DNA from 2 places in the Endozoicomonas sp. SCSIO W0465 genome. Region 2 is predicted to be linked to the other one. Evidence: riboswitches for the same ligand, from Rfam matches in the RefSeq annotation. Region 2 holds a riboswitch; the other holds the start of a gene.

Region 1 (15,664 bases), 280 kb from region 2:
AAAAATCGATGGTGTTTTCTTTGGGGATTATTTTATTAAACCTCTTCTCTAATACTCCTGACCATTATGAGGCCGCAAGGTCCAGAGCGGTAGATGGATTACAGCCTGAACTGCATCCTGAAAAGGTGCTCTCAGGGCTGGCGCAAACGAATGAAGGTTTTGTCAGGCAGTTTGTGAGTTTTCTTCTTGAGATGGTTGCTAATGACAAAGAACTTCGCCCGCAGATGTCGGTATGCCTGGCGCAGATGACGGCGTTTCAAAGTGCTTTCCAAGTAATCAGCACGTCTGAAAATAAAATTATGCAGCAGAATGAACAGGTAAACCACTTGCAAAAGCAGCTTTCTCTGTTAAAAAAGAAGAACGCTGCAATGAAGCTTGATCATAAAAGTCAGGAAGAGATTCGCAGGCTCACAGCAGAGGGTGACAATAAACAAAGACTTTTGCAGGAAACGCTCCTTCAACAGGAACAAACCCTGAATGATATGAAGGAGGCGCAGAAAAAAGAGTTGGACGGCATGATGAAGGAGCAGAACAAGGCGCTTGATAAGGAAAAACAAAGAAACAGGGAGCTGCAGCAGCAAGCAGTTCTTCTTGAGCGAAGGGCAAGAAATGCTGAAAGTTGTCAGAAACACCTGTCAGAGAAATTGCAAACGATGACTGTCGAAGTTGAGCAGCTGACAGATGAAGCCAAGCGGATGGAGTTAAACCTTGACAGTCACTGTCGAACGGTAGATGAACTGAAGGGCGTGGTTTCAGAGGTTGAGAATCGCAAACTTGAGGTAGAGCAAGCACGAGTTAAGGCAGAGGAAAAAATTACTAAATATGAATTGGCGTTGGAGTGTGAGCGAAACGACCATAAAAAGTCCATGGATAGATTGCGTGAGGCTGTAGCCCAAAAGAAAAAACTGGAGTCTGAGAAGGTATCTGAAGCCGAAAAAGTACACGAACTGTCATGCAGATTGTATGAAAACCTTTATGCTCCTCTGGCCAGTTTAAAAATACTGGCAAGTAACCGGGCTGATGTGGATAAAGCTGAGTTTGCCAAGAAACTTCCCGGCATTTTAGAAGCACAGCAATCCTATTTTGTGAAAATCATCTACCTGAATGATCTTGCCAAATCCATTTTTTGTAATGAGACCATTGATGGAGCCGTTAAGCCATACACGCATCACTCCAGTTTCAGGCCTTTTTCATTATATTCACGGCGCCAACAAGTTGATTTTACCGATACTCAGCGAATGCATTTGGAGGCTGTGGTATCAGAAGCAAAAGTGTTGGTAGAAAAAATGTTAAATGGTAACGAGGAATGTAAGCGGAAGGTTTGCCAATTTTTACAGGAAGGTTTTGCGGCACGGGTTCAATTCACCGATGTTTTCACAAAAGACAATGGGTGGGTTGAACCGCTGATGGCCGCTACGCCCGGAATTGCAAAATACCGGTTTACGCCAAAACAGGTGGCAGAGTTCAGTCAATCTCGTCTCTGTAAAGAATTTAACGATGGCAGGGAGGGTGATCCTGCTAAAAGTAAACAACTTACCGGTTTTATGACGAGTCTGGAAGGAATGAATGAAACGGATGCTGCCAAGAGTTTACTGAAGATGCTGCCAGGCAAAGCACCTGTTGATAAGTTGGTTGCTTTAGAGCATGAGTTTTTGTCTATTCTTACCAGACCCAACGCTTATACCAGAGGGGAGCAGGGGACTGCTGCCTGGTTAGCTGAATCGATGTGGGAAATCGTTGCTGGAGAAAAGTATATTCGAGAGGATATCGATTCACCATCGGCGACTAAAATGAGACATATTGCTTTGCTGCGCTCTGGGTATGCTGAGGCTTTAACCTCATTGAAGGATAGGGAGTTGACATCCCCGGAAGTTGAAGTTCTATCGAACAGCCGCCTGGTTAGATTCTCTCCCGCGCAATACCAGCACGAACTTCAAAACTTTCAAAATGAATTGTTGTATACAGTTACCACACTTCTGGAATCCAGGCAGAACTTTGAAACCTATAAGGATTACTTGTGCCAGAAGTATTCGGCGAAATTTGCTACTGTGTAGTGCCGATATGGTTTTGCAGGTTTAAAATGGGTCTTTTAAAGTGAGGGTGGCCGACGGAGCAGAGATACCTTTGCAAACCTCAAGAAAACCTGTCGACAATATGGATTTTCTTTCTGGCACTATACGACGCACTATGTCGAGATACATAGCCTATTCCTTTTGTTAGTTGTTATATGAAATTTGGGGATGGCCTGCCTGAACCATGGATGAAAACAATGTTCATCTTAAGTTCATGGTGCATTGTCTGAGATGACCTCTTTTGACAAACCGTACTGATTTTCCATGAAGCAACTGATAGCTCTTCCTCTTCTGCTGGCCTCCATCTCTGCTGTGGCCGGGCCTTATTTTAACGCCGGTTATGGTGTTGGCGTCCTCTCCCACGATAAAGAGGTGGTCTTCAATGACGGCACCCATCTGGCTCTGGACAACTCTGACCTGATATTTGCCGTTGGCCCGGGCTATCGCTTTGACAACAACTTTGGCCTTGAAGTCAGCTACAGCCAGTTTGATCAGGATAACTCCAAAAGCCAGTACCTTGGGGTCGACTCCCTGATGCGTCGGGAAAAGGAGTGGGAAGCGAATATGAAAGCGAGACAGGTCGCCATCAAACCTGCCTATTTCTTCGATCTTAGCGACAGCTTTACTTTAAAGGGCACCCTGGGCCTGACCTACACCGAGTATAAAACGTCAGGTGTTAGCTATATTGAGAACGAATCTATCCTTGATGATGACCGTGAGTTTAATCAGCATGTGGGAACCATCCCTGAGCAAAAGAATAGTGCCGTGGGCGTAATTGTCGGTTTAGCTGCCGAATATCAGCTGTATAAAGGGTTGCATATTGGTGCAGAAGCTAACTAGTTCTCGTCCAAAAACACAACCAATTGAAAACTGTAGATTTTATCCTGAAAAATTAAGTGGAGCCCTACTGCTATCTGGCGACTAAACTTCCCAAGAGCAAGAAACATAAGGGATTGCCAAAAACAGAGGACTCCAAATGCGCAAAAAACGCAACCCGCAGTGTAGTATGGAACTCCATTACGTACCTCATGAAATCTGCTCCCAGCTTTCCGGTATCTCGCAATGGCTTGACGCCCATCCACAGTTCAATGACTGGATTTATGAGGACTTAAGTTCTGGTGATAAACAGAACACTGGGCGGAACGGACTATCAGCAGAATCCGTTCTTCGTGCGGCACTCCTGAAACAGTATTTGAATTGTGATTATGACTACTTGTCGTTTGTTTTGATGGACTCCATGCTCTTTCGAGACTTTTGTCGCCTCGAACCAAACCAGCGCCCCAGTCGCTCCAGTTTGCATGGGCTCATCAGCCTTCTTACTGCATCTACATGGGAACGGATTAATAACTGTCAGCTAATGACCGCTAAAGATCAGGGTATTGAAAAAGGGCGCACTGTGGCTATTGACAGCACAGTCACCGAATCGGATATCAAACCTCCTTGCGACAGTGATCTTTTAGCCAGTTCCGTTAAAGAAATTTGTCGGCTGCTGGAACGGGGACAAACACTGACAGCGACACCGCTTTATGAATATACCCATCACAACCGAGCCGTAAAAGATGCGGCCAGAAAATGCATCTACGCTGGCAAAGAAGAGCGGCATCAGCATTATAAAAAACTGCTGCAGTTGACCCGAAAATCCCGGAAGGTACTTATCGAAGCTACTGTCACGCTAGCAAACGCCCGTCAGCAGGGGCAGTGTCTCCTGGCTGATGATGCCGACAAGTGGCAGGCCGATGTGGATCACCTGTTACCCCTGGTGGATGCAATAGTCTCCCAGACAGAGCGCAGGGTCTTTAAGGGTGAAAAGGTGCCAGCCCAGGAAAAAGTGGTTAGCCTGTATGAACCCCATACGGATATCATCGTAAAAGACAGGCGGCAAGTACAGTATGGCCATAAACTGAACCTGGTTCAGGGAAAAAGTCGATTGATCCTGGACCTGGTTATTGAGGAAGGTAACCCAGCGGATTCGGACCAATTCATTCCGATGATGGAAAGACAAAAAGAAATTTATGGTCGTGTACCTCGCCAGACAAGCGGTGACGGCGGATACGCGTGTCGCGCTAATTTGGAAAAAGCCAAGGCCATGGGAATCAGCGATGTAGCTTTTAATAAGAAGCGCGGACTTGAAGTCGAAGAGATGACTAAAAGTCAGTATGTGTATAAAACGCTCTTTCGCTTCCGGGCAGGTATTGAAGCGGGAATTTCGTGGCTAAAGAGATGTTTTGGGCTATCACGTTGCCACTGCAAGGGTTCTGAGCGTTTTGATTCTCATTGCTGGTTATCGGTGGTCTGTTACAACCTGGTGATTCTGGCCAGACACCCGGCACCATCCTGATAGCCACCTCCACGCTACATGAAAGTACCTTTCCAGCATGGTGGGAGGATGTTTTCTGCCTGCTTTTCGCGTTTTTCTCCAATATCCGTCCCAGATTAGAGAAAAAAAGGGAAGAGTTTTTGCGGCTCTCTGGAATTTCAGGAAATATCAAAACGCACGTACAATCTAATTATGATTGCCTGATGCGTTTTTGGACGAGAACTAACTATCACTACGATAGCATCGCCAGTTCAGTGCAACTGATGGGTACTCTTGGTTACCACTTCTAAGAGGCTGTCTGAGGGTAGACCCCATCTGGGCGACCCCGTCCAGGCGACTCCGTCCAGGCAAACCCAAAGCGAGGATGGCAGAAAATTAAGGATGAAAATTCCGTTTTTTGCGGTGAATAGCAATTCTATCCCCCGAACAACATGGAATTTTGTGGCCAATATACTGTACTGCCACCACGCGATTGCATGAATGCAGAAGCCAGAGTAACGCAGAGGCAATACCATTGCCGGTGCAGCTGTTGGCAGGATTCCGGGCTCTTTTATGATTCCTGATGCCAAAAAGGCATACCCATCGTTGGTGTTGAGGGCTTGGCCACCTCTTTTTCAGGCATTGCCTGCGCCTCGTAGGCTAATCTGCCCGCTACTACACTGCTGGCAAAGGCTCGCGCCATCTTAACCGGATCACCCGCCTGTGCAACGGCGCTATTGAGTAATACCGCATCAAAACCGATTTCCATTGCCTGAGCAGCATGCGACGGTAAACCGATACCAGCATCAACCAATAACGTTGTATTGGGTAAACGCTCGCGGATAGTTTTTAACGCATAGGGGTTTAATAACCCTTTCCCTGTACCAATCGGTGCTCCCCAGGGCATCAATACTTCACACCCTAAATCGACCAGGCGTTGGCACACTACCAGGTCATCGGTGCAGTAAGGTAGCACTTCAAATCCGTCATCCATCAGTATTTTTGTGGCCTCCAATAAACCAATAGGGTCGGGCTGCAAATTGTAGTCATCGCCAATCAGCTCAAGTTTGATCCAGTTGGTACTGAATACTGCACGACACATTTGTGCCAGCGTTATCGCTTCTTGTACGCTGTGGCATCCCGCTGTGTTGGGCAATACGTGAAGCCCCATGTCTTTAATTAACTGCCAAAAGTCACTGCCTGCTTCTATCGTTCCCTGGCGACGCAACGATACCGTTACCACATCAGCGTTTGAGGCTTGAATAGATGCCTGCATAATTGCCGGGGATGGATACAATGCAGAACCAATTAATAAGCGGCTCGACAGTTCCTGGCCGTATATCGTTAGAGGGTTATCCATTCAGCCACCCTGAATTGGCGATACTATTTCGACTTTATCACCATCTTTTAATTCATAACTTTCATAGCCCGAGCGGGGAACAAAGGATTGATTAACGGCAACGGCAAAGTGCTCTTGCGTTTCTATCTGTTGAAGTAAGGATAATAAGTTCATTTTTCTGGCAACTGATTGTTCAGCGCCATTAATAAATAATTTCATCTTCCACTCCATTAATTGATATGTGACAGCGCTATATCCACGACCTTGGGCGCTAATAAATAGCCATGCCTATATAAGCCATTGATCATGATGTGATTGCCTTTCGTTTCTACCAATGGACGATTATCGGGTAAGCTCGGCCTTAATCCTGCCCGCATATCCACTATTTCTGCTTCAGCAAAGCCTCTGTGTACGGTATACGCTGATGAAAGCAGCTCCATGGCAGAGCGCAAGGTGATTGGCTTATTTGACTGAGATTCAATTTCCGTGGCACCAATGACGAACTCATGATTGGGCTTTGGCGCAATATAAATTGGATAGCGTGGGTGCATTAAACGTATCGGGCGATGTAATGTGACCTCAGGTGCGTACAGACGAACGACTTCGCCACGTACCCCGCGAAGCCCACAGAGGTCTCTTTTTGCCCCCAGACCACGACAGTCAATGACGTAGTCATACGCTTGCATACACACTGAGTCGGCACTTTTTTCCAGGAAGCGTACTTTGTCTTTAACCTGTTCATAACTGGCAATATAAAAAGCACGATTATCCAGCTGTCCTTCACAGGGAAGAAATATACCTTGGTGAAAACGGTCGGCAAGTTCAGGCTCCAGGTCCGCTATGCGACTGTCAACAATTTCAGGTTTGATACCATTTAGCGCTTTTAAACGGTGTCGGAACGACACCAAATCGCCGCGGTCCTGCTGATGCGCGATCACCAGACTGCCAGCCTGCTGGAAGAATACCGGGTGATCCAGACGCTCCAGTATACGCTGCCACATGGCTATGGCTTCAAGACCCATTTGCGCCAGATCCTGTTCACACAACACGGACTCTGCCAATGGCGCCAACATGGCTGCCGCTACAAAACCGGCACTTTGTTCACCGCTGATGTTGCCGGTTTCGTAGATATCTAACTGGTGATCATGGTAAAGCGCTAACGTCGCCAGGCGACCGGTTAATCCAAAACCTGAAATCGCTATTTTTTTTCGCTGTTTTGACATCTGGCACCAAAATCTGAAAGCCGGGAAACAGGCACGTTAATACGTGCCTGACACGACAAAACGACACCGTTACTTACACAATACCATCACCTACACAACACCCTGATTGGCATTGACTTGCTGGTAGATTTCAGCACCAGACGATTTGAACTCCTCTGATTTCGCTCTCATCCCCGCTTCAATGTCGATCATCTTCATTTCAATGGCGTTTGCATCAGAAATATCGACACCCTCTTTTTCGAGCCCGTTGGCATAGTCGCGAACTTCCCGGGTGATTTTCATCGAGCAGAATTTTGGCCCGCACATTGAACAGAAGTGGGCAACTTTACCGGACTCTTTTGGCAAGGTTTCATCGTGATATTCCAGCGCCCGGTCAGGGTCAAGACCCAGGTTAAACTGGTCGTACCAGCGGAACTCAAAACGCGCTTTGGACAAGGCGTTATCACGAATTTGTGCCCCCGGGTGGCCTTTGGCCAGATCCGCTGCATGGGCTGCAATTTTATAGGCGATCAAGCCCTCTTTTACGTCTTCTTTATTGGGTAACCCGAGGTGTTCTTTTGGCGTTACATAGCACAACATCGCCGTGCCATACCAGGCGATTTGAGCCGCACCGATACCCGAGGTAAAGTGATCATAGCCCGGGGCAATATCAGTGGTCAGAGGGCCGAGGGTATAGAATGGCGCTTCATGACAGTGTTCAAGCTGCTCTTCCATATTTTTTTTGATCATGTGCATGGGCACGTGCCCCGGGCCTTCAATAAAGACCTGCACATCGTGTTTCCACGCTATTTTAGTGAGTTCACCAAGGGTGCGAAGTTCTGAGAATTGTGCCTCGTCATTGGCATCGGCCACGGAACCGGGGCGCAAACCATCACCCAGCGAGAAACTGACGTCGTATTGTTTTAAAATTTTACAAATATCCTCAAAGTGTGTGTACAGGAAGTTTTCTTGATGGTGCGCTAAACACCATTTAGCCATAATCGAACCACCCCGGGAGACGATACCGGTTACCCGCCTGGCCGTCATGGGTACGTAGCGAAGCAGTACACCGGCATGAATGGTAAAATAGTCAACACCCTGCTCAGCTTGCTCGATTAACGTATCGCGGAACACATCCCAACACAGCTCTTCTGCAACACCATTTACCTTTTCAAGCGCTTGGTAAATCGGGACTGTGCCGATGGGTACCGGTGAGTTTCGTACAATCCATTCACGAGTTTCGTGGATGTAACGGCCAGTCGACAGGTCCATCACCGTATCGGCACCCCAGCAGGTTGACCATACGAGCTTTTCTACTTCTTCTTCAATGGAGCTGGAAACCGCTGAGTTACCAATGTTTGAGTTTACTTTTACCAGGAAGTTCCGACCAATGATCATCGGCTCAGATTCCGGATGATTGATATTGTTCGGCAGCACAGCCCGACCCCGGGCAATTTCCTCGCGCACAAATTCAGGTGTAATAAAATCGGGCAGTTGGGCGCCAAACGATTCACCCTTGTGTTGCTGGGCAAGAATATCCTCACGAATACGTTCACGCCCCATATTTTCCCGGATTGCCACGTACTCCATTTCTGGCGTGATAATGCCCTTTCGGGCATAGTGCATTTGGGTAACGTTTTTACCAGGTTTGGCGCAGCGAACAGTGGGTAAATGTTCAAAACGTAAATGCTCCAGGCCTTCATCCGCCATACGCTGCTGAGTGTATTGAGAAGTGACCGAAGCCAGCTCCCGGGTATCATCCCGACCTGCAATCCAGGCTTGACGGAATTTAGGTAACCCTATCTGAACATCAAGCTCTGCTTCCGGGTCTGAGTACAGTCCTGATGTGTCATAAACACGTACCGGGTCGTTTTTTTCATAGATTGGATTATCTTCGGTGCCACCGGCAAAGGTGTCAGATAAACTGATTTCACGCATACCGACACGAACGCCGGGGTTATCCCCAGTGACATAGATTTTCCTGGAGTTTGGAAATGATTGTGTTTTGAGATGGTAGATATAATCAGAAGCCGCCTGTCGTAAATCACGACGGCTGATTTGATTTGCTGAACTTGTATTACGTTGTGACATGACGTACCTCTAATTCATTCAAATCGAGTGACGGTCTTGCCAAAGTTCGTGACAGATGGAATGCGTATTCGCCCGGGGATAGAAAGCACAACGAAAAGAGCTATACAACAAGAGGGTTTGTTTGCCAAATGGCAAGCAAATACTGACGGTTAAACATCTTGTTCCCTACGTAGATACTAATCTATTCAGGTTCACGGATCCCGTATACACGATCTCAGCCATTTCACTTAAGGAAGAGGCACTCCGACAAGTAACGGTTATCATTATATGTTCTTATCCGGGGAGGGGCAAAAAATAGACTTTTTTTGTCGAAACCAATGGGTGGCGATTTTTGGCGCCTTAAGAACGGGTATGATGCAGCATACGGGGGTTTTAGCTATCGATTCAGCTATTTTGATTCCTTTCCGCTGGAGGTTCTGGCTTTTGTGAGATGCTGATTTCAAAACAAGGGGTTTTTGTCTTTTGATTAACAATAAAAGCTTTAAAAGGTTTATCAAAAGAGTGCGTTTGTGGTGCACAGCGTTCAGTCAAAACAAGCGTTGCGGCAGACGCTTCTGTACCGTATTCATCCACATTAACCGATGCCTTGTGTATGATATTGCCAATATGAAAGGCACTGCCTTTAGTGGCTGATGCAGACAGCTGGCTGAAGTCGGCCTCTGCAGGATCAAAAGCTTTCTGTAGCAGTCTGGCTTTCTGCAGGGGGCCTCTCAGTTGCCAGGCACTTGCCAATCTGAAACCGGGAAAAACAGCGGTAACCCGACGACCAACAGCCTCAGTAAATATGGCCTTACTCACCTGTTCATACACCTCAGGTGCATTCAGGTTTGCGGCACCCTCATTGCCAACGGGCATGGCCAGCAGCAATCCATACTGATTGCCAGAATAAGGAGACCAGGCCACTGCCCAGTCTTGTCCCTGAATTTTGCATTGTCTGTAGTTGACGTTGTTAACCATTACTGCAGGAATATTGTGGTGAACCTGTTGGTCACCGTCACGAAAATCCATTGTTGTTTTGCTGGCGGTATTTTGCCAGTGACCCTGAAAATGCAAGGCATTAAGGATAGCCATAAGGGCCGGAGCCGGTAGTGGTTCACTGAGTAATGAATCAATCATTCCGCCGGTAGATTCACATGTCAGGCGGTTAATGTGATCCATAAATGTGTTTGTGCTCAGGTCACTGCGCGACTCAAAAATCGACCTGATATGACCATCAGTCTTGCCAAAAGACGTCAGAGAGCCATTCTGCAGATTGTTAAATTCGGGCCTGAGTGGAAAATCATTACAGACATACACGGCATTCACCATTTTTATCTGATCACTCCCGGCCAGGGATTGGCCCAATTGCTGCAAACCTGCCAGAGATTGAATGAGGTCACCGGGTTTACCGCCTCCCAGCAAATGAGCCATTTCTGTGCGAGTGTCACCACCGGCCCCACAGGCTAACAGAGTCAGGGGATAGGCGAGGGAAAGGGGGGAGATAATGAAGTTGCCGGGTTGATCAACGGCAACCGCAGGGGATAACAAACGGACCAACTGAACTATCGGCGAATTAATGGTTTGCCAATACGAATCATTTTGCGGGCATGCTTTTAGTGATTTTAATGCGGCTTCAAGTCTTTCTGAGCAACAAACGTCGTTTAAATCTGTACGTACGGGGCCAGAGTTATTCCCGGCCATTGAGTGACATAAACGCCTATTATCGTCTTTGTTTGACTGACCAGCACAAACCATCCATACCGGCCTGTTTTGCACAAGGCTTCCGGTGTCTTTCCTGTTAGTCTTTATCAACGGATTAGATAAACCTGCCGTTACCATGGTTGCTCCTGCCATAGCAGTAACATTGCGGAACCATGCTCTGGCAGTATTGCTTGTCCCTGCTGTTGCGCTAAGTCGGCCAAAGCACTCCATTGTCCTGCAGCTGCCAATTGCTGGCTGCAAAAGCTGCAACATGTGGTTTGTATTTCTGGCATTATTCACTGAGTACATTCCACTCATCCCGGTTGTACGGACAGACATTTACAGAGCAGACCATCAAAACCATGTATATTTACAGGGCTTTTCGCAGGAGTGTATGCCGGACTTGTGTATTTTCAAGGTAGGGGGTGTTTAAAGTTCTTCTGGCATATTACGCCTGTTTGAGGATTGTCTTACGGTCACAATTGACGTTTAATCCCATTCGGTTTCATCTCATTTATCCCGGACCAGGTATGATCAAGTGTCTGCATCATGTTGCAATTATCGGCAGTGATAAAGCCGCATCTTTGCGTTTTTATCGAGATATCCTGGGGTTGCCGGTGATAGCTGAGGATTATCAGGAAGCCAGGGGTAGCTGGAAGATTGATTTATCGGTACCCGATGGTCCGCAGCTTGAGCTGTTTATTTTCAATGATGCGCCAGAACGTTTAAGTTACCCGGAGGCCAGGGGCCTTCGTCATTTAGCCTTTGCTGTTGATGACCTTGATAAAGTACTGGTAAAGCTGGCTGAGGGTGGCGTGGTGGCTGAGCCTGTGAGGATTGACCCGTATACCCGGGCTAAATTTACCTTTGTCCAGGATCCTGATGGACTTCCTGTTGAGCTTTATCAGTGTGGATAAGTATTTCCGCTCTTCAGATTCCGAACTGAAAATATGGATTTCCGGCCAGTCAAAGCCAATCCTAGTTGATAAAGGCCACCTCCCGTGGCCTTTTCCATATTCAGCCTCCGACTCTCAGCAGGTTGGACAGTGCCGGATTAGGTTTGTCGGCGGCTTTGAAAATCAGCGCGATTTTGCCAATCGTTTGAATAAGGTCCGAGTTTGTAGCGCTGATCAGCTCACTGATCAGTTGCTGGCGGATTTCCCGATCGGCAATGGCGAATTTAACCTTGATCAGTTCATGGTCATTCAGCGCGCGCAATGTTTCTTCAACCACTCCATCCGTCAGCCCCTTCTCTGCCACAATGACGACAGGGTTCAGGTTGTGGCCGATGGTACGAAAATGCTTCTTTTTGGCTGCATTCAAGCTCATGATTGCAATTCCTGATAATTTCTTTAATAACGAATCGTCATACACGATGTCTGATGATAGGTATGACCTGATTGTTGCGGAGAAGTTTTTGTTAATGCGGTTGGGGACAGAGAAGTGCTTTTTAAAAGTACTTACGCTCATTGACTGGGGTCGAAGAGAGCGAATTAATGTTCGGTGCCGTTGACTGCTGGATTGGTAGTAGGCTGGCAACACATAAGTCACTCGACAGCATATTCAAGCTTCTGGTAGCATGCTATCGCTTTCTGGCTGCTGAGGGAAGTGTGGATGCTGCGCCATCCAAACTGCGTATTTTGATTCCTGCTTCATTAACGGGCTTGATATAGCGCCGCTAATGCCAACCTTTCCACCTCTTGGAAAGCAACTGGATGATTCCTTTATGATCCCCTGTATGATCGATTGTGCACATCATACTCGTTGAAACCATTTACCAGATTTGTGACGGGTAACCAGATAAAGGGTGGGGTATTGGGCTATTACACTCATTTTTGGCGAAGGTTGGTGAAGCTTTGGCTTGAATCCAGGCATTCGTTTGCTGCGTTTGCTGTTTTTGCCAACGGTTTGCTGATTGTTAAAACCATCTGGGGGATGCCGGTTGATCTTCTTGATCTTTTTCAGATCAATAACCTTGTTGATATGGATTGGTCTGACGTGGCCGATGGACCGTGGTTTTTGCTCAGTGTTTTCCTGATGCTGAATGCGCTGGGTATGTTGTTCCGGGCAAGAATTGCCTGGGCTCTCAGTGTATTTTTGTTAATTATTACATTGGCATTTACCATGCACTTTTATCCCTTGCTACGGACAAGAATTCTGTTTTGTGCGTTGACGCTGTTCGGAATACTGTTGCTGGGAAGGGATTTCAATCGTTCCAGTGCAACTGCAGGGAGTATTTTTGCCATCATCAGCTTTTCAATTCTACTGTTTTATGCCAGTTACGGATCGCTCTATTTTGGCAGTGGCTTTTCTCCGGAAATTGATAACCTGGTAACGGCTTTCTACTATTCCATTGTCACGATGACGACGGTCGGATATGGCGACATTATTCCCAAAACAGAGTCGGCCCGGTTGTTCACCGTGTCTATGATAATCGCCGGTATCACCGTGTTTGCTACATCGCTGACGACGATTTTTGGTTCGGTAATTCGCAGTGGTATTGGCAAGTTGATTAAAGGCAAAGAGCGGGCTATGAACAGGACAGATCATTTTAGGCTCTTTTCGAATTCCGAACTGCTGAACTATCCTTGGTGGATATAATTAGCCATCGCCAGCATTGACCATGAATATAGGCCGAATCTCAGATCTCATCAGTAATGACACCTGCTTTGAGATGATCCGTGAGAACCGCTGGCCAGATGGCACTGTTCTCTGTCCGCACTGTGATTCTGAGAATGTCAAAAAGAATGGACACGACAATGTGCAGGTAGAGTGCCAGCACTATTACTGTAAGTCCTGTAAGCGCTACTTCGATGACCTGACAAATACGGTTTTCGCAGGACACCACCGACCACTCAAAGTCTGGATTGCCTGTCTCTATTTAATGGGGCTGAACGTCTCCAACAGCCAGATAGCTCAGGAACTTGATCTGTGTGTCAGTGATGCACACCATATGACCACAGTCTTACGAAATGGTGTTGTTGACCGAAAGCCTGAAGTGATTCTTGATGGCGAAGTTGAATTCGACGAGGTCTACATTGTAGCTGGTCACAAGGGACACCCTGAAGCATTAAAAAAATCTGGATCGTCCACCGAGAAAAAGAAGGCTTAAAGGCGCTCCGGGCCGTGGGACTCTTGAAAAAGACAAACCGCCGGTATTGGGAATGATTCAAAGGGGAGGTCAGGTCATTATCAACATGCTGTCGAACGTTAAGAAGGCGACAATCGAACCATTTATCAAGAAACACGTAGCCCCACAGAGCCAGATTTATACCGATGAATACAACATCTATGATGACCTTGAAAGCTGGGGCTTCAGACATAAAACGGTCTGTCACGGCAAAGGTGAGTATGCTCGTGATGATGACAAAGACGGTATTTACGAGGTGCATGTTAATACTATGGAGGGGTTTTGGTCACTTCTACGCTCGTGGCTAAGGCCTCACAGGGGAATATCCCAAGAGGCTTTACCCCTTTACCTTGGCTTTTTTGAGTTTTTGCATAATATTGGCCGAAGAGGCAAAAGTCTTCTTCAGCCCTTAGTCAACTTGCTGGTTACATAGTTCTCGTCCAAAAACGCATCAGGCAATCATAATTAGATTGTACGTGCGTTTTGATATTTCCTGAAATTCCAGAGAGCCGCAAAAACTCTTCCCTTTTTTTCTCTAATCTGGGACGGATATTGGAGAAAAACGCGAAAAGCAGGCAGAAAACATCCTCCCACCATGCTGGAAAGGTACTTTCATGTAGCGTGGAGGTGGCTATCAGGATGGTGCCGGGTGTCTGGCCAGAATCACCAGGTTGTAACAGACCACCGATAACCAGCAATGAGAATCAAAACGCTCAGAACCCTTGCAGTGGCAACGTGATAGCCCAAAACATCTCTTTAGCCACGAAATTCCCGCTTCAATACCTGCCCGGAAGCGAAAGAGCGTTTTATACACATACTGACTTTTAGTCATCTCTTCGACTTCAAGTCCGCGCTTCTTATTAAAAGCTACATCGCTGATTCCCATGGCCTTGGCTTTTTCCAAATTAGCGCGACACGCGTATCCGCCGTCACCGCTTGTCTGGCGAGGTACACGACCATAAATTTCTTTTTGTCTTTCCATCATCGGAATGAATTGGTCCGAATCCGCTGGGTTACCTTCCTCAATAACCAGGTCCAGGATCAATCGACTTTTTCCCTGAACCAGGTTCAGTTTATGGCCATACTGTACTTGCCGCCTGTCTTTTACGATGATATCCGTATGGGGTTCATACAGGCTAACCACTTTTTCCTGGGCTGGCACCTTTTCACCCTTAAAGACCCTGCGCTCTGTCTGGGAGACTATTGCATCCACCAGGGGTAACAGGTGATCCACATCGGCCTGCCACTTGTCGGCATCATCAGCCAGGAGACACTGCCCCTGCTGACGGGCGTTTGCTAGCGTGACAGTAGCTTCGATAAGTACCTTCCGGGATTTTCGGGTCAACTGCAGCAGTTTTTTATAATGCTGATGCCGCTCTTCTTTGCCAGCGTAGATGCATTTTCTGGCCGCATCTTTTACGGCTCGGTTGTGATGGGTATATTCATAAAGCGGTGTCGCTGTCAGTGTTTGTCCCCGTTCCAGCAGCCGACAAATTTCTTTAACGGAACTGGCTAAAAGATCACTGTCGCAAGGAGGTTTGATATCCGATTCGGTGACTGTGCTGTCAATAGCCACAGTGCGCCCTTTTTCAATACCCTGATCTTTAGCGGTCATTAGCTGACAGTTATTAATCCGTTCCCATGTAGATGCAGTAAGAAGGCTGATGAGCCCATGCAAACTGGAGCGACTGGGGCGCTGGTTTGGTTCGAGGCGACAAAAGTCTCGAAAGAGCATGGAGTCCATCAAAACAAACGACAAGTAGTCATAATCACAATTCAAATACTGTTTCAGGAGTGCCGCACGAAGAACGGATTCTGCTGATAGTCCGTTCCGCCCAGTGTTCTGTTTATCAC
Region 2 (15,664 bases):
ACCAATCTGCAGTACGCTGGTGTATTTATCCAATCCGTCCCCGATACCAACGGAGGATCACCATTTTTCCTATGCCGTTCCATTGGGGCAAAACGTATTTGCGGGACACCGCGTTGCTTTGTACCAACCCCAACCAGGGAGCAGTATGCCGGTTTATTTATACAGTCAGTCCCGGGATCCAACAGCGTATTACTATCCACAACAAACGCTGTCAGTGGCGCAAGGTGCATTTGCTGATCCATATTATTTTGCTGCTTACCAACCACTACCGGACTGTGTTCCGGTTCAGCCTCAGCATTTTTCCATTCAAGACCCACACCGATTTCATAGTGTCTCAAGTCAAACGGCAACTCCTGCTGAATTTACTGAATCGGGTGGGGTAATACGCAGAGCGTATGACTTACTTAGAACATTTCCGCACCGGGCTGAGATGGAGTTCAGAAAAATATATGAAAGTTGCCTTGAACATCTGCCTGAGAATATACAGGTAAACGTTGTCACGGGGTTGGCCAGAGCAATTAAAGATCAACACGATGCTCGTAAGTATATGGATGCAGAAGTCATCATATTGTCCTTTAGAGGAAATCCTGTTGATCCGGCAATACCTTCAGGGCATCACAACCTTGACATCACGTTAGCCAGACTCTGGCAGGTCATGACCAAAAACAAGGCGGCCGAAAAACTCCTACTGGCCATGATCGGAAAGACACCCAACATGCCTGGTGCCGTGCTGTGCAGACCCTCTGGCAAGCACGATATCGATTTGACCCTGGCAATACTCTGGAAGACGATGGGCAACAATCAGGCAGCCGAAAAGCTGCTGCTGGCCATCAGCAAGAAGACAGCAGACATGCCCGAGGCCGAGCTGTGCAAACCCTCCGGGCAGGACGATATCGATCTGGCACTGGCAAGAATCTGGGAGGTTATGGGTCAAAACAGGCCGACCGAAAAGCTGTTGCTGGCGATGAGCAAGAAGACACCCGACATGCCCGAAGCTGAGCTGTGTAAACCTACTGGCAAGCACGATATTGATCTGGCAAAGCACTGGCAGTTACTGGGAAAAAATGAGTCAGCCGAAAAATTGCTGCTGGCCATGATCAGGAAGACACCCGACATGCCCGAGGTCGAACTGTGCAAACCCTGTGGCAAGCACAAAATGGATATGGCACTGGTCAGACTCTGGCAGGCCATGGGTAAAAATGAGTTGGCCGAAAAGCTGCTGCTGGCCATGAGCAGGAAGACACCGGGCATGCCTGAAGCCAGGCTGTGCACTCCTTCCGGAAAACCCGATACCGATCTGGCACTGGTCAGACTCTGGGGGGGCATGGGCAAAAATGACCCGGCCGAAAAACTGCTGCTGGCCATGAGCAGGAAGACACCCGACATGCCCGGGGCCGAACTGTGCAAGCCATCCGGCAGGCTTGATCTCGATCTGGCAAGGTTCTGGCAGGCCAGGGGTAAAAACGAGCAGGCCGAAAAGTTGCTGCTGGCCATGAGCAGGAAGACACCCGACATGCCCGAGGCCGGGCTGTGCAAACCCTTCGGTAAGCACGATATCGATCTGGCACTGGCAAGGCACTGGCAGACCATAGGCAAAAATGAGCTGGCCGAAAAGCTGTTGCTGGCCATGAGCAGAAAGACGCCAGACATGCCCGTGGCCGCACTGTGCAAACCCTCCGGCCAGCACTATATCGATCTGGCACTGGCCATGCTCTGGGAGGACATGGGCAAAACCGGGCCGGCCGAAAAGCTGTTACTGGCCATGACCAGCAAGACACCCGACATGCCCGAGGCCGGGCTGTGCAAACCCTCCGGCCAACAGGATATCGATCTGGCACTGGCCGTGCTCTGGGAGGACATGGGCAAAACCGGGCCGGCCGAAAAGCTGTTACTGGCCATGACCAGCAAGACACCCGACATGCCCGAGGCCGGGCTGTGCAAACCCTCTGGCCAACAGGATATCGATCTGGCACTGGTAAGACTCTGGGAGATCATGGGTAAAGATGAACCGGCCGAAAAGTTGCTGCTGGCCATGGGCAAAAAGACACCGGACATGCCCGAGGCCGAGCTGTGCAAACCCTCCGGCAAGTACGATATCGATCTGGTAAGGCACTGGGAGATCATGGGCAAAACCGGGCCTGCTGAAAAGTTGCTGCTGGCCATGGGCAAGAAGACACCCGACATGCCCGAGGCTGAGCTGTGCAAACCCTCCGGCAAGTACGATATCGATCTGGCAAGGTACTGGCAGGTCATCGGCAAAAATGGACTGGCCGAACAGCTGCTGCTGGCCATGAGCCAGAAGACACCGGGCATGCCAGAGGCTGAGCTGTGCAAACCCTCCGGCAAGCACATTATCGATCTGGCATTGGTAAGGCTCTGGGAGGTTATGGGCAAATATGAGCAGGCCAAAAAGCTATGCAGCCTGGCAGGTATCCAACATGACTGGCCAGAAAACAGGTAATGTTTCAGAAGCGCTGCCATCCTGATCTTTGATGGGTAAGGTTCATTGGTGAACCATTATGCCACTCTGTGCGTAATTGCTCTTAACAGTACTTAACTGCTTTAATAAAGACCTTTGTGTTCGTAGGGCATCTTCCTCAAAATGTCTTTTTCAGGTCTTTCAATAGCTAATAAAAGCAACAGGGAGCCTCACTTGTGTCTACTAAAGGAATGAATATAGCTGTCGTTGGTTCCGGTATTAGCGGTCTATCCTGTGCCTGGTTACTGTCCAGGCAGCACAACGTTACCCTATTTGAGAAGGACGACCGCTTTGGAGGACATAGTCATACCGTCTCTGTTGGTGATAAGGAGCCAACTCCTGTAGACACCGGATTTATTGTGTTTAATGAAAAAACTTATCCCAATCTGATTGCTTTTTTCAAACACCTGCAGGTGCCTTTTGTCCCTACGGATATGTCATTTTCTGTATCGCTTAATAATGGGGCTACAGAGTATGCCGGCACTGATTTATCGGGATTATTCGCACAGAAGAAAAACCTGTTACGTCCGGGGTTCTGGTTGATGCTGGCTGATATTCTGCGTTTTTATCGCAACAGTGATAAATGGCTGGGCAGCCTTGAGCATAAAGGCAGCCTTGAGCATAAAAGCAGCCTTGGGCATGAAAAAGGCATTGATGCCTCGTTGACCCTTGGCCAGCTGTTGCATCGTGAACGTTTCAGCCAACGGTTTATCCATGACCATCTTATTCCCATGGGCGCCGCCATCTGGTCAACACCTGCGGACAAAATGCTCGACTACCCTGCCCTGGCCTTTCTGCGCTTCTGCTCAAATCATGGCCTGCTTCAGTTGTCGGATCGTCCACAGTGGCAGACGGTAAAAGGCGGCAGTCGTGAATATGTCCAGCGTATTATTGATGAGCTGGGCGCATCTGCACTCACTAACCGTTGCATCAGGAAGGTCAAGCGCTTCCCTGACCGGGTTCAATTGACCGATTTCCAGGGTAAAGACTGGAACTTTGACCATGTGGTTATGGCCTGTCATGCGGACACATCGTTGAATTTACTGTCCGAGCCCGATGAATTTGAACAGCACTTGCTGGGAGCCTTCACTTTCCAACGGAATAAAGCGCTGTTGCACAGTGATGAGCAGTTGATGCCTGAGAACAAAAAGGCCTGGGCCAGCTGGAACTATCTTGGTTCCACTAAAAAAGAAAAAGACCAGGAGCATGGTCCTGCGATCACTTACTGGATGAATAACCTGCAGCACCTCGACGGTCCCCCACTGTTTGTCACTTTGAATCCTGAACAAGAGCCTGCCACTGATCTGATTCATGGCTGCTATCTTTATGACCATCCGGTATTCAATCGTGACGCTATTGAAGCGCAACAAAGACTCTGGGAGCTCCAAGGCAGAAACCGGACCTGGTATTGTGGTGCCTGGATGGGCTATGGCTTCCATGAAGATGGGCTACAATCCGGCCTTGCTGTTGCGGAAAGCCTTGGTGGCATTCGCCGACCCTGGCAGGTTAAGGGAGAAAATGACCGACTTCACCGTCCGGATCTTTTTGGACACAGTTTTTTTGGCCCCGACTTCTCCAACACCCAACTGGCATCGTCTGAACCTCAAAAGCAGGAATCCTGAGAATGGAGTCTTACCCTGGTTGTTCTATCTATGTGGGCCAATTGATGCACCACCGGTTCAAACCGAAAAAGCATCGCTTCTCTTATCGTGTTGCCTCCTGGTTACTGGATCTGGATGACATGGATGCGCTGGATAAACGGCTGACCCTGTTTTCCATCAACCGTTTTAATGTGGTGTCGTTTTACCCCCGTGACCATGGCGATGGTTCAGATACACCATTGCAGGAACAGATTAACCAGTTGCTGCAAGACCACAGCATTGAAACACCGGACAACATCAGTCTGCTTTGTTACCCACGGATGTTTGGCTACACCTTTAATCCATTGGCGGTGTACTTTTGCTATCGGGACCAGCGGTTGACAGCGATCGTCTATGAAGTCAGTAATACCTTCGGGGAAAGACACGCCTATGTGGCAGCTGTCGGACCGGAAGACCAGCCAGACGATCACCAGACGATAGATCATAAAAAGCAAATGGTTAAGCAGCATGTGGTTCAACAGCAGGCTGACAAAGCACTGCATGTGTCCCCCTTCTTTCCCATGGATTGCTATTACCATTTTCGTACACGGCCGCCAGAAGAGTATGTCACCCTTGGCATCAATCTGAATAACAACCATGGCAAGCTGTTCACTGCCGTCTTCAAAGGTCTTCGCCAACCCATCAGCGATGGCTTTATCGTAAAACAGACCATGCTGCTGCCACTGCAAACCCTGAAAGTTATAGCTGCTATCCATTGGGAAGCCCTGCGGCTATGGCTCAAGGGCATAGCCATTCACACGCATACGCCCAGAAATTTCTTTTTCAGTCACAGCCGGGCAGAAATGCCCATAGCAAAAGAAAAAAATGCAGCGAACAGGGGGAAAAACAGATGAACTCAACCAGCTCCACGGAAATAACCGCCAAGCCGCTGTTCCCTGCCCTGAGAAAAGTCCTTTCCTGGCTGGAAAAACGTCTGATCAAGGCCGGGGTGAGCAGAATAGAGCTGCGTATTGATGGCAATGAAGGCGTGATGGTTGGGCAGTTCAAGTCAGGCACCCCCATTCCCTGCCTGCAGATCCATAATCCAGTGGGTTTAATCCAGCAAAGCAGCCAGGGATTACTGGGCTGGTCAGAGTCCTACATCAACGGTGACTGGAGCACCCCGGATCTGAGAGCACTGACCGACTGGGCAATGGTCAATGAGGACAACCTGCAGGGCGTGATGGCATCCAACTGGCTCAGCAATACGTTCAACCGGTTGTTGCACAGGTTGCGTCGTAACAGCTGCTCTGGCAGCCGTCGCAATATTGCCGCCCATTATGACCTGGGCAATGACTTTTATCGGCAATGGCTTGATGCGTCCATGACCTATTCAAGTGCCCTTTATCTTGAGGAGCATGAGGACCTGGAAACGGCGCAGAGTAATAAATACAACACCATTGTCGATTGGCTTGAGCTGCGTCCGGGAAGTTCCGTTCTTGAAATAGGCTGTGGCTGGGGAGGCTTTGCCCGCACACTGAGCCAGAGACATAATGGCGCTTACCATGGGATCACACTGTCAAAAGAACAGCTGGCTTATGCACAGCGCGCTCACCAAGACGTTTACCAAGACGTTGACAAAGACACTCGCACAGAACCGCTGCCTGACAACCGGTCCCACCAATTCAGTCTCACGGATTACCGGGATATCCATGGGCAGTTTGACCACATCGTCTCCATCGAAATGATTGAGGCGGTCGGTGAAGAGCTCTGGCCAACGTATTTTGAAAAAATCTACAACAGTTTGAAACCCGGAGGTTCTGCGGTTATCCAGGCCATCCTGATTGATAACGCCCGCTTTGAGGCGTATCGCCGTGGTGTCGATTTTATCCAGCGTTACATCTTCCCGGGAGGTATGCTGCCCAGTGACAGGGTAATGAAAGAGCAAACCAGCAAAGCCGGGTTAGCCATCACCAACAGGCTTTCCTTCGGGCTTGACTATGCAAAAACCCTGGGTGAGTGGAAACGGCATTTCCTTACCGCCTGGCCCACCATTGAAAAACTCGGATTTGATCAACGATTTAAACGGATGTGGCAGTTCTACCTGGATTACTGCGCTACCGGTTTTCAATTCAAGAGTATTGATGTTTGTCTCTACAAGCTGAGCAAACCGGTGTCTGTAGAGCCCGTGGAGGCAATGTCATGTCAGTCACGTTAACAACAATTAAAGATCGGAAGTCAGGACGAGAGCGACTCCTGACCCTGCTATTTATGATGACGATTATGCTGACGGGGTGCTCGACCATGAATATTGAAGATTATGCAGGCAGCGAACCAAGCCTGAAAATTGAACAATACTTTGCCGGAGAAACCGTTGCCTGGGGCATGTTTCAGGACCGGTTTGGCAATGTACAACAGCGCTTTAAAGTACTGATGATCGGTGAAGTAAAAGACGATGTGCTGACTTTGAATGAGGATTTCATCTATTCAGACGGTACCGAATCAAAACGTATCTGGAAGGTCAAAATGCTCAGTGACGGACACTACCAGGGAACCGCCGGAGATATCGTTGGTCATGCCATTGGGCAAAGTGCCGGTAATGCCTTTAATTTCAAATACCAGATGCGGCTGCCCATCCGTGGCCGGGAGTGGGTGGTTACCTTTGATGACTGGATGTTCCTGCAGGAAGATGGCGTGTTACTGAATATTGCGACCATGAGCAAATGGGGTATTAAGCTCGGCACCCTGACCGTTGCTTTTGCAAAAGCAACCCCAGAAAAAGCCGCTGACGAAAAGCAATAGAGGCTGTGCAGACATGAATTCTCACCACGATTTAACGCCGCCTGCCAACCCTCCGGTCATCTGGATCACCGGCGCCAGTCAGGGCATTGGTGAGGCGGTTGCCATCGCCATGGCCCGGGCAGGAATGGTGGTCGCAGCCAGTGCCCGAAACGTGGAACGGTTGGCAGCACTGGCCAATCAATCAACTGACTTGACCGGCAGTATTGCTCCCTACCCCCTGGATGTTACGGATCAAGCTGCGGTAAAGATGACGGTAGACAAGATTATTGCGCAGCACGGTGGTATTGATCAGGCCATTCTCAATGCTGGAACCTATATCCCCAGTCCGGCAACCGGGTTTACCAGTGATGCCGTGCGTCAACAGGTGGAACTGAACCTGATGGGCGTTTGCCACTGCCTTGAGCCATTGATCACCTATATGACCGGGCGAGGCAAAGGAACCATTGCCATGAATGCATCTCTGGCAGGTTATCGTGGGCTGCCCAGAGCAGCGGGCTATGGCGCGAGCAAGGCGGCCCTGATCAATATGGCAGAATCCCTGAATACTGAGCTGTCTGACGTGGGCATTGATATCAAAGTGATCAACCCGGGGTTTGTGAAAACCCCACTCACCAGCAAGAACCGATTCCCCATGCCCTTTCTGATGGAGGTGGATAAGGCTGCGGAATTGATTGTCAAAGGGATGAAGGGGCGCCAGTTCGAAATTCGATTCCCCCGTATTTTCGCCGCCATCCTCGGGCTTCTGAGAAGCCTGCCTTACCCTCTGTATTTCTGGTTAATCCGCAAGGCCGGATAAGCGTCAATTGACTCAACTCACTGGACAGTTTATAGCAAACCCCATAGACTCGACCGGAGTTGGTTGGGGTGTTCTGCCATCCTGCAATGCAAGGCAGAACTGAGATAGACCCATAGAACCTGAACCAGATAATGCTGGCGTAGGAAACCGACGGGCCTGAGAGCTGATAAAACGCTGATGTACTGACCTCCGTGCAAGCCTGTTATGCAATGCCTTTGATTGCCCCGGCATGGCGCAATATTCTCGACAGGAACCAGAGTTTAACCCAACGCCTCACCCTCTTTTCCCGCCAGTCCCAATGATGACCGATGGAGTTTCTCTTGTGGAGAGGCGCGAGCTTATGTCTTCGACACCAATCGCATTGACCATTGCCGGTTCTGACAGTGGTGGTGGTGCCGGCATTCAGGCAGACCTGAAAACCTTCTCAGCCCTTGGTGCCTACGGCTGCAGTGTGATCACTGCGCTGACCGCACAGAACACGCTGGGTGTTCAGGGTATTTTTGACATCTCACCCGCCTTTGTCCGTGAGCAGCTGGACTCTGTCTTTGCCGACCTGACGGTCTCTGCCGCCAAGGTGGGCATGCTGAGCCAGCCAGAAGTGATTGATACGGTTGCCCGCGCTGTCAGTGATTACCCGCTGAAATATCTGGTGGTTGACCCGGTCATGGTGGCCACCAGCGGTGATGTTCTGCTTCAGGAAGCGGCCATTGATAACCTGCGTCGCAAGCTGATTCCCAAAGCCACACTGATCACGCCCAACCTGCCGGAAGCGGCGGTTCTTTTGAATTGTCCGCGCCCGGAGTCACTGGCCACCATGATCGCCATGGTTGATCCGTTGATGGATCTGGGAGCCAGTGCCGTATTGCTCAAAGGTGGTCACCTTTCCTCAGACGGTGGCAACAACAAGGCTGTTGATCTGTTCCATGACGGTAAGACCCTGCACCAGCTCGAATCATCATGGGTAGTAACCCGGAATACCCACGGCACAGGCTGTACATTGTCGTCTGCTGTAACCGCTTTGCTGGCCAGGGATTACCCTTTGACGGACGCCGTCAGGTCTGCCAAAGAGTATATTTCCGGAGCCATTGCCCACGCCGATGATCTGAACATCGGTTCTGGCCACGGTCCGGTTCATCACTTTTACCGCAGCTGGTCATAACGCGCATCATAAGGAATACACAAACGCATGTTTGATGTGATGATTCACAACGCCACCCTGAAATTTGGCAACCTCTGTGTTTTTGAAGACCTTAACCTGACCCTTAAGGGCGGCCAGTGGACCTGCCTGCTCGGTGGCAGCGGTGTGGGAAAAACCAGCCTCCTGCGTTTGATTGCCGGCTTGCCGGCGGGCGAGACAACGGCAGAGGTCACTTGTCAGGACGGCCTGCCGGTGAATCACCGAATAGCCTGGATGGCGCAACAGGACCTGCTGTTGCCCTGGTTTTCAGTACTCGACAATATCACCCTGGGGCAGCGCCTGCGTCGCCATCTGGCCGATGTGTTCAAACGCCGCCCGGGCTTATCAGCAGAGGTTCAGGACCGGGCCATGTCGATCCTGGAGAAGGTCGGCCTGTCAGAAAAAGCGCATGCTCTGCCCCAGCACCTGTCCGGTGGTCAGCGGCAGCGGGTGGCCCTGGCCCGGACGCTGATGGAAAACCGGCCACTGGTGTTGATGGATGAACCCTTCGGCGCACTGGATGCCATCACCCGACTCAACCTGCAGGATCTTGCCTGTGAGCTGCTGCAGCACCGTACCGTGTTATTGATCACCCATGATCCACTGGAAGCCCTGCGCCTCGGTCACGCGGTTTATCACCTGCAGGGGCATCCAGCCCGACTGACGGATGCCATTACCCCACCGGGCAAGACACCCCGGTCACTGGACAGCCACGGCCTGATGACATTACAGGGCAAACTGCTGGATCGTTTACGTCATGAGTCGTTTGATGATCAATCAGGAGAACTTTCTTTTCAGGAGCACAGTCAGGGATGAAAGATTCCATCAAACCCTTCATTGTCCTTTCTGGTCTCCTGATTCTATGGCATGCATTGGTGGTTGCCTTTGCTATGCCTGCCTACATCCTTCCCGGTCCGTTGGAAGTGGCCAACAGCATGGTTGAGCATGCCAGCCTGCTGTGGGAACACACGCTGGTGACCCTCAGTGAAATGCTACTGGGCCTGTTGCTCGGCGTTCTGCTGGGCATTATTCTGGCGCTGATTCTCGTCTATTTTACCGCGTTACGACCCTGGCTCTTGCCGCCACTGCTGATTACCCAGGCCATTCCGGTATTTGCCCTCGCACCGATATTGATGCTCTGGTTTGGTTACGGCCTGACCTCCAAAGTGGTGATGACGATTCTGGTCATCTTCTTTCCCGTCGCCACCTGCTGTTATGACGGACTGCGTCACACTCATCAGGGCTGGCTGGATATGGCCCAGACCATGGGCGGAAACCGGTTTGCCATTCTTCGCCATATTCGCTGGCCTGCAGCACTGCCAGCCCTGGCATCAGGGTTGCGGGTAGCCGTTGTGGTTGCGCCGATCGGTGCCGTTGTCGGGGAGTGGGTTGGCTCCAGCGCTGGCCTTGGCTACCTCATGCTGCAGGCCAATGCACGACTCTGGGTTGATCAGATGTTCGCCGCCCTGACCGTGCTGGCCTTCTGTTCTGTCACCCTTTACTACACGACCGACCGTCTTTTGCGCAGGCTCATTCCGTGGCAACCGGAAACCTCTCAGGAATAAGTAATGAAAAAACTGATCCAATATACCGTCCTGTGGGCAATGACCTTGATGCTGTCCTTCAGCCTGCATGCCAGCACGAGCAGCCGGGCATCCGATACTGAGTCAGCAAAGGCACTTAAAGAACTGACGTTGATGCTGGAATGGTTTGTCAATCCTGACCACGGCCCCATCATTATTGCCCGGGAGAATGGCTACTTCGAAGACTTGGGCCTCAAGGTCAATATTCAGGAACCAGCAGACCCCAACCTTCCCCCCAAACTGGTGGCGGCTGAACAAGTGGATCTCGCCGTGTATTATCAGCCTAGCCTGACACACGCTGTGGCCAATGGCCTTCCCCTTATCTGGGCAGGTACGCTGGTGGGCACCCCGCTGGACGGTCTGTTGGTTCTGGAAGATGGCCCGATCAAATCCCTGAACGATATGAAGGGAAAAACCATCGGTTTGAATATAGGCGGTATCGAGAATGCGTTTCTGAACACACTCTTTGCACCTTATGGTTTTGGAGCCGGGGATGTGAAGCTGGTCAATGTCGGCTGGAACCTGTCCTCTTCCCTGATGAGTGGCCGGGTGGATGCCATCATGGGCGCCTATCGCAACTTCGAGCTGAACCAGCTGGCGATTGAAGGCCATAAGGGCCGTATGTTTTATTACGAGGAAAACAACATTCCACCTTACGATGAACTGATTTTTATCGCCAACAGCAAGAAGCACGATAAAGACGCTATTCGTCGTTTTCTCAGGGCGATTGAACTGGGTACCCAATATATTGTGAATAATCCGGAAAAATCCTGGGCGATCTTCAGGGATTACAGTCCAAAGAAACTGGATAACGAGCTGAATCGTCGTGCCTGGTTTGCTACTATTTCACGTTTTGATCTGCGCCCTGCCGCCAAAGATACTGGCCGTTACCAGGCATTTGCCGACTATTTGCAAGAACATGGGGAGCTTGAGGAAACCGTGAACGCCGTTGATTTTATGATCACCTTTTAAATCCATGGCCATGCCGAAAAAGCCTGAAAACAGTCAGGCATAAACAAATGCTGTCAGTGGCTCTGGCTCTGTCCCTGTTGATAGTAACTGTGCGTCTACTGGCAGTAATTTCCGGGCCTCTTCAGCTGCCTGGCCGGCAGTCACTCTCTGGTCAGGATGCCATTTCAGTGTTTTTTCAATCAGCGAGACAAGCTCCCTTGCCCCGGGAAGAGTCGGATCGTTCAGCGTCAGCTTGAGATCACACCGGTCCCCAACTCTGCGATAGCCAGAATCAATAACCTGATAATCACAAAGAATACTGGCAATGGTCAGGCCCAATGAATAGATATCACTCTGATAGGTCTGGGTTTGGTCTACTCCGGGCTTTGGCTTGGTTTCCGGTGCAGCAAACTGCTCTGAGCCGGATATAGCAGCGCCTTTACCATCCCGGCAGATTTTAAAGCCATTGGCTGCGTCATAGGCAAAGCCAAAATCAGCAATTTTAAGCACGGGTTTACCGGTCGGGTTGTCATCAACCAGCAGGTTTTCCGGTTTAATATCGCAGTGAACAATCTCCGATTCCTGCAGGTAAGTCAGTGCCTCAAAGCACTGGCAGGAGAAGTCAGTCAGCCTATTGACCAGTGCCTCAGGACTTAATGCCTGCTTACCGAGCCAGGCGAGCAGATTATCACCTACATATTCCATTTGCAGGTAAGACTGCTGCACATTAGTCTTATTACCACTGTCGTTTGGATAACCCACAATCCGTTGCTCACCAGAGCTGATATAGGCAACAATATGGTCATGTTCCAGATTGCGAAGAATAGTAGACTCACTGGCGACAGCCCTGTTTTTGCGACCCAGAGCAATCACTTCAACTTTAACAACCATTGGCGTATTCTCCGGCATATCCTCAGGATCGGGGGCAGAGAAAACTGAATCAGTTCGCCTGTCATCCGGTGGTTTGACAAGCCATACCTGAGACTCCCCCGGCACTGGATCGGGAATATCGTGTTTTTCGGTCTCATTCTCTGGTGTGCTACTCATTCCAACTGACAGCGCTTCGATCTGGCAACCCCGGGTTTTCCACTCTCTTAATGTGCTGATGATGGGAAATAAGGAAGGGGTTTCCGGCCTGATCGTCGAGCCCGAAGACAGTGAGTCAGTCCTTTCAAAATTCGGCAAACCAGGGCTCTTGCGCAGCTCCCGCTTACGCTCATTTTCACAATCTGCAGAATCCTGCGGACACTCGTCGGATTGGGAATCGGACTCTTCACCGGAGACATCGGCATCCCCTGATGGCGAATAAAGGCCAACTTTGCGCTCACTCAGGGTCAATTGATACAGCTGTTGCTCCTGTCCGGAAACAGAAAATGCATTACCCTCGTCAACAAAGCTACTGCCCGCACTGGCCACGCTCCAGGAACTGCCGGGTGATGAGACCGTCGAGCTCACCCCCGCTTTTCCATCAGGAATATTCACTGGAGCGCTATGTCTGATCCAAAAGCCCGGAACACTCACATCTGAGCTGGATTCCGATGACCGGCGTTTCTTCGTTCCCTGAATGCTGCCTGTCTCTTCTGAACACGATTCCGATTCTGACTCTGATAACTTACGCTTGCCCGGTTCTGATATGACACCGGAATATTGCACAGCAGCATTGCCCGCTGCGGGAAGACTCATGACTAAACCCCTGAAATAACCACTTCAATATGCTCCAATGTGGAGAACGCGCAGTTATTGTAGAAGCTTTATTGGGCTGCAGAAGGGCGGTTTACCAAAAAAACTAACCCAAAGGACAGTTCATCAACCGAAGCCAATATCTCAGCGGGCCTAACACCATCGTTTATATCCAAAAGCAGTAGAGCATCAAATAAAATAGTCTAAAAAACAGTTGATTAACCTGCTGTCGGCACTGTTGTTTTCATGAATAATGGCCGCCGGGATTAAACTGTTCGTCATTATCACACGCATTGAATGGAACTTAAGTAACAATTTTTAACTCTCAATTGAAATGATCAGCGTGAATGATTCTAATGCTTTCGATTAAGCGTAATTTTCCCGGCAAACAGGCTCACTCACAATACCTTTTTAAAGCAGGAAGGGAATAAGAACCATGTCTTTAGCAGTATTGGCCAATATCGTTATCATGGCGGGGTTGCTCTACCTGCTCTACCGATTCCAGAAACAATACATGCCCTTCACCCGGCGGGTGTTTATCGCCCTGGGTATGGGGGTCGGTTACGGAGCCTGCCTGCAGCTCGTTTATGGCTATATGGCTGATGGCTATATGGCTGATGGCTATATGGCTGATGGCTATATGGCTGATGGCTCTTCTTCTGAATCCCTGATCGAGTCCATCAGCTGGTTCAATATTGTTGGCAATGGCTATGTCGGCCTGTTGAAAATGATCGTTGTGCCATTGGTCATGGTCTCTGTAATCTCAGCCATTATGAAACTGAAAGGCGCCGGTACCCTTGGCAAGATCAGCGGCTGGATACTGGCTCTGCTGATGATGACCGTATCCATCGCTGCCGCTATTGGTATTATTTCTGCCCTTGGCTTTGGATTAAGCGCTGAATCCATCACTTCCGGAGTTCGTGAAGCGACTCGTGGAGAACAACTGCTCTCTACCGTCACCCGGGTAGAAAACCTGTCGATCCCGGATATGCTGGTCAGCCTGATTCCTGCCAATCCATTCCTGGATATGACGGGTACCCGCAGCACCTCTATTATTGGTGTGGTGATTTTCTCCACCTTTATCGGTGTGGCAGTACTTGGCCTGCACCGCAAGCAACCGGAAGTAGCCGATACCTTTGAGCGGGCTGTTGAAGTGGCCCACGCCATTGTGATGCGCATTGTGACCATGGTGCTGCGACTGACACCGTTCGGCATTCTGGCATTGATGACCAAAGTCGTCGCTGGCAGCAATTTCACCGATATCCTGCAGCTGATCCGGTTTGTTATTGCGTCTTATGCGGCCTTGATTGCCGTCTTTGTGGTTCACCTGCTGATGGTCACCATGGTCGGCGCAAGTCCGGTAAAGTTCATCAGGAAAATACTGCCGGTACTGACCTTCGCCTTTACCTCTCGCAGCAGTGCCGGCACCCTGCCACTGACCATCCAGACCATGACCCAGCGTCTGGGGGTGTCGGAAGGTGTTGCCAACTTTGCCGCTTCTTTTGGCACCACCATCGGCCAGAATGGTTGCGCCGGTATCTACCCCGCCATGCTGGCCGTGATGATTGCCCCCACCGTGGGCATAGACCCAACCAGCCTGAGCTTTATTGGTACCCTTATTATCACCATCGCCATTGGTTCATTCGGCGTTGCCGGTGTGGGTGGTGGTGCCACCTTTGCGGCCCTGATTGTTCTCTCAGCCCTTGGCCTTCCCGTTGAGCTGGCCGGCCTGTTGATTTCCATCGAGCCTCTGATTGATATGGGCCGCACGGCCATCAATGTCAGTGGAGCCATTACTACCGGCTTTGTCGGTGGCCGCGCCATGGGTGAAGTGAATATGGCAACCTTCAACAGCAATGACTCCCTTGAACTGGATATGGATGCAATTTCCTGATGTCTGCTTATTCTGCAAAGCGAGAGCCTGAACTGAATCAGTCTACGACTTCCGAGTCACTCAGAATCGTCATTATTGGTGGTGAGGCTGCCGGCATGAGTGCTGCAGCCAAAGCCCGCCGGGTGGCCAGAGAGGCCACCATTACCGTTTATGAGCAGTCCGATGTCATCTCGTTCGGTGCCTGCGGCCTGCCCTATTATGTGGGTGACTTCTTCTCTGATGCGGGTGAGATGTCAGAATTTTCACCTGAGCAGTTTGCTGCCCGGGGGATTACTGTACGAACCCGGCATCAGGTCACCCAGATCAATGCCAAAGACCAGATGATTCACGTACATAACCTGACCACTGGCGAGCACTTTGAACAGCCTTATGACCGCCTGCTGATAGCAACCGGTGCTGAACCAGTGATTCCACCGGTTCCCGGCCTGAAAGAAGGCCTTAACAATGGGCGGGTGTTCTGTGTCAAAACCATGAAGGATGGCATCGACCTCAAGCAAGCCATCACCAATCCGGAAATCAGGGAGGTTGCCATCATTGGTGCCGGCTATATTGGTCTGGAAATGGCGGAGGCACTTGAGCGACAGGGCAAGACTGTTCGCATCATTGAGAGTGCCTCTTATCCCCTGGCCCGGACCTTTGACCAGGAGGTGGCAGAGTGGGTGATAAAGACCCTGGATAAGGAGGGGATTCAGTGCCATTGGCAAGAGTCAGTGAAATCCCTG

Evidence for each region. A riboswitch is a leader RNA that binds a small molecule or an ion and turns the genes downstream of it on or off. The one in region 2 is predicted to bind thiamine pyrophosphate.
Region 1: another riboswitch for thiamine pyrophosphate. It lies ahead of thiC (phosphomethylpyrimidine synthase ThiC); the one in region 2 lies ahead of thiD (bifunctional hydroxymethylpyrimidine kinase/phosphomethylpyrimidine kinase).

The regions. Positions count from the first base shown of each region.
Region 1 is NZ_CP092417.1:940,790-956,453, forward strand. Features, by position in the region: gene MJO57_RS03960 (hypothetical protein) at 1-2,054, shown strand, start outside; gene MJO57_RS03965 (AcfA family outer membrane beta-barrel protein) at 2,337-2,912, shown strand; gene MJO57_RS03970 (ISNCY family transposase) at 3,049-4,410, shown strand; gene MJO57_RS03975 (thiazole synthase) at 4,940-5,728, opposite strand; gene thiS (sulfur carrier protein ThiS) at 5,729-5,926, opposite strand; gene MJO57_RS03985 (FAD-dependent oxidoreductase) at 5,938-6,930, opposite strand; gene thiC (phosphomethylpyrimidine synthase ThiC) at 7,021-9,000, opposite strand; TPP riboswitch at 9,146-9,256, opposite strand; gene MJO57_RS03995 (serpin family protein) at 9,385-10,980, opposite strand; gene MJO57_RS04000 (VOC family protein) at 11,106-11,597, shown strand; gene MJO57_RS04005 (YhbY family RNA-binding protein) at 11,698-12,009, opposite strand; gene MJO57_RS04010 (ion channel) at 12,466-13,281, shown strand; gene MJO57_RS04015 (transposase) at 13,304-13,792, shown strand; gene MJO57_RS04020 (IS1595 family transposase) at 13,761-14,243, shown strand; gene MJO57_RS04025 (ISNCY family transposase) at 14,445-15,664, opposite strand, start outside.
Region 2 is NZ_CP092417.1:662,027-677,690, reverse strand. Features, by position in the region: gene MJO57_RS02910 (lipopolysaccharide assembly protein LapB) at 656-2,461, shown strand; gene MJO57_RS02905 (NAD(P)/FAD-dependent oxidoreductase) at 2,671-4,101, shown strand; gene MJO57_RS02900 (DUF1365 domain-containing protein) at 4,104-4,973, shown strand; gene MJO57_RS02895 (cyclopropane-fatty-acyl-phospholipid synthase family protein) at 4,970-6,277, shown strand; gene MJO57_RS02890 (DUF3833 domain-containing protein) at 6,262-6,861, shown strand; gene MJO57_RS02885 (SDR family NAD(P)-dependent oxidoreductase) at 6,875-7,657, shown strand; TPP riboswitch at 7,712-7,820, shown strand; gene thiD (bifunctional hydroxymethylpyrimidine kinase/phosphomethylpyrimidine kinase) at 7,998-8,816, shown strand; gene MJO57_RS02875 (ABC transporter ATP-binding protein) at 8,844-9,650, shown strand; gene MJO57_RS02870 (ABC transporter permease) at 9,647-10,399, shown strand; gene MJO57_RS02865 (ABC transporter substrate-binding protein) at 10,403-11,389, shown strand; gene MJO57_RS02860 (protein kinase family protein) at 11,423-12,850, opposite strand; gene MJO57_RS02855 (L-cystine transporter) at 13,485-14,942, shown strand; gene MJO57_RS02850 (CoA-disulfide reductase) at 14,942-15,664, shown strand, end outside.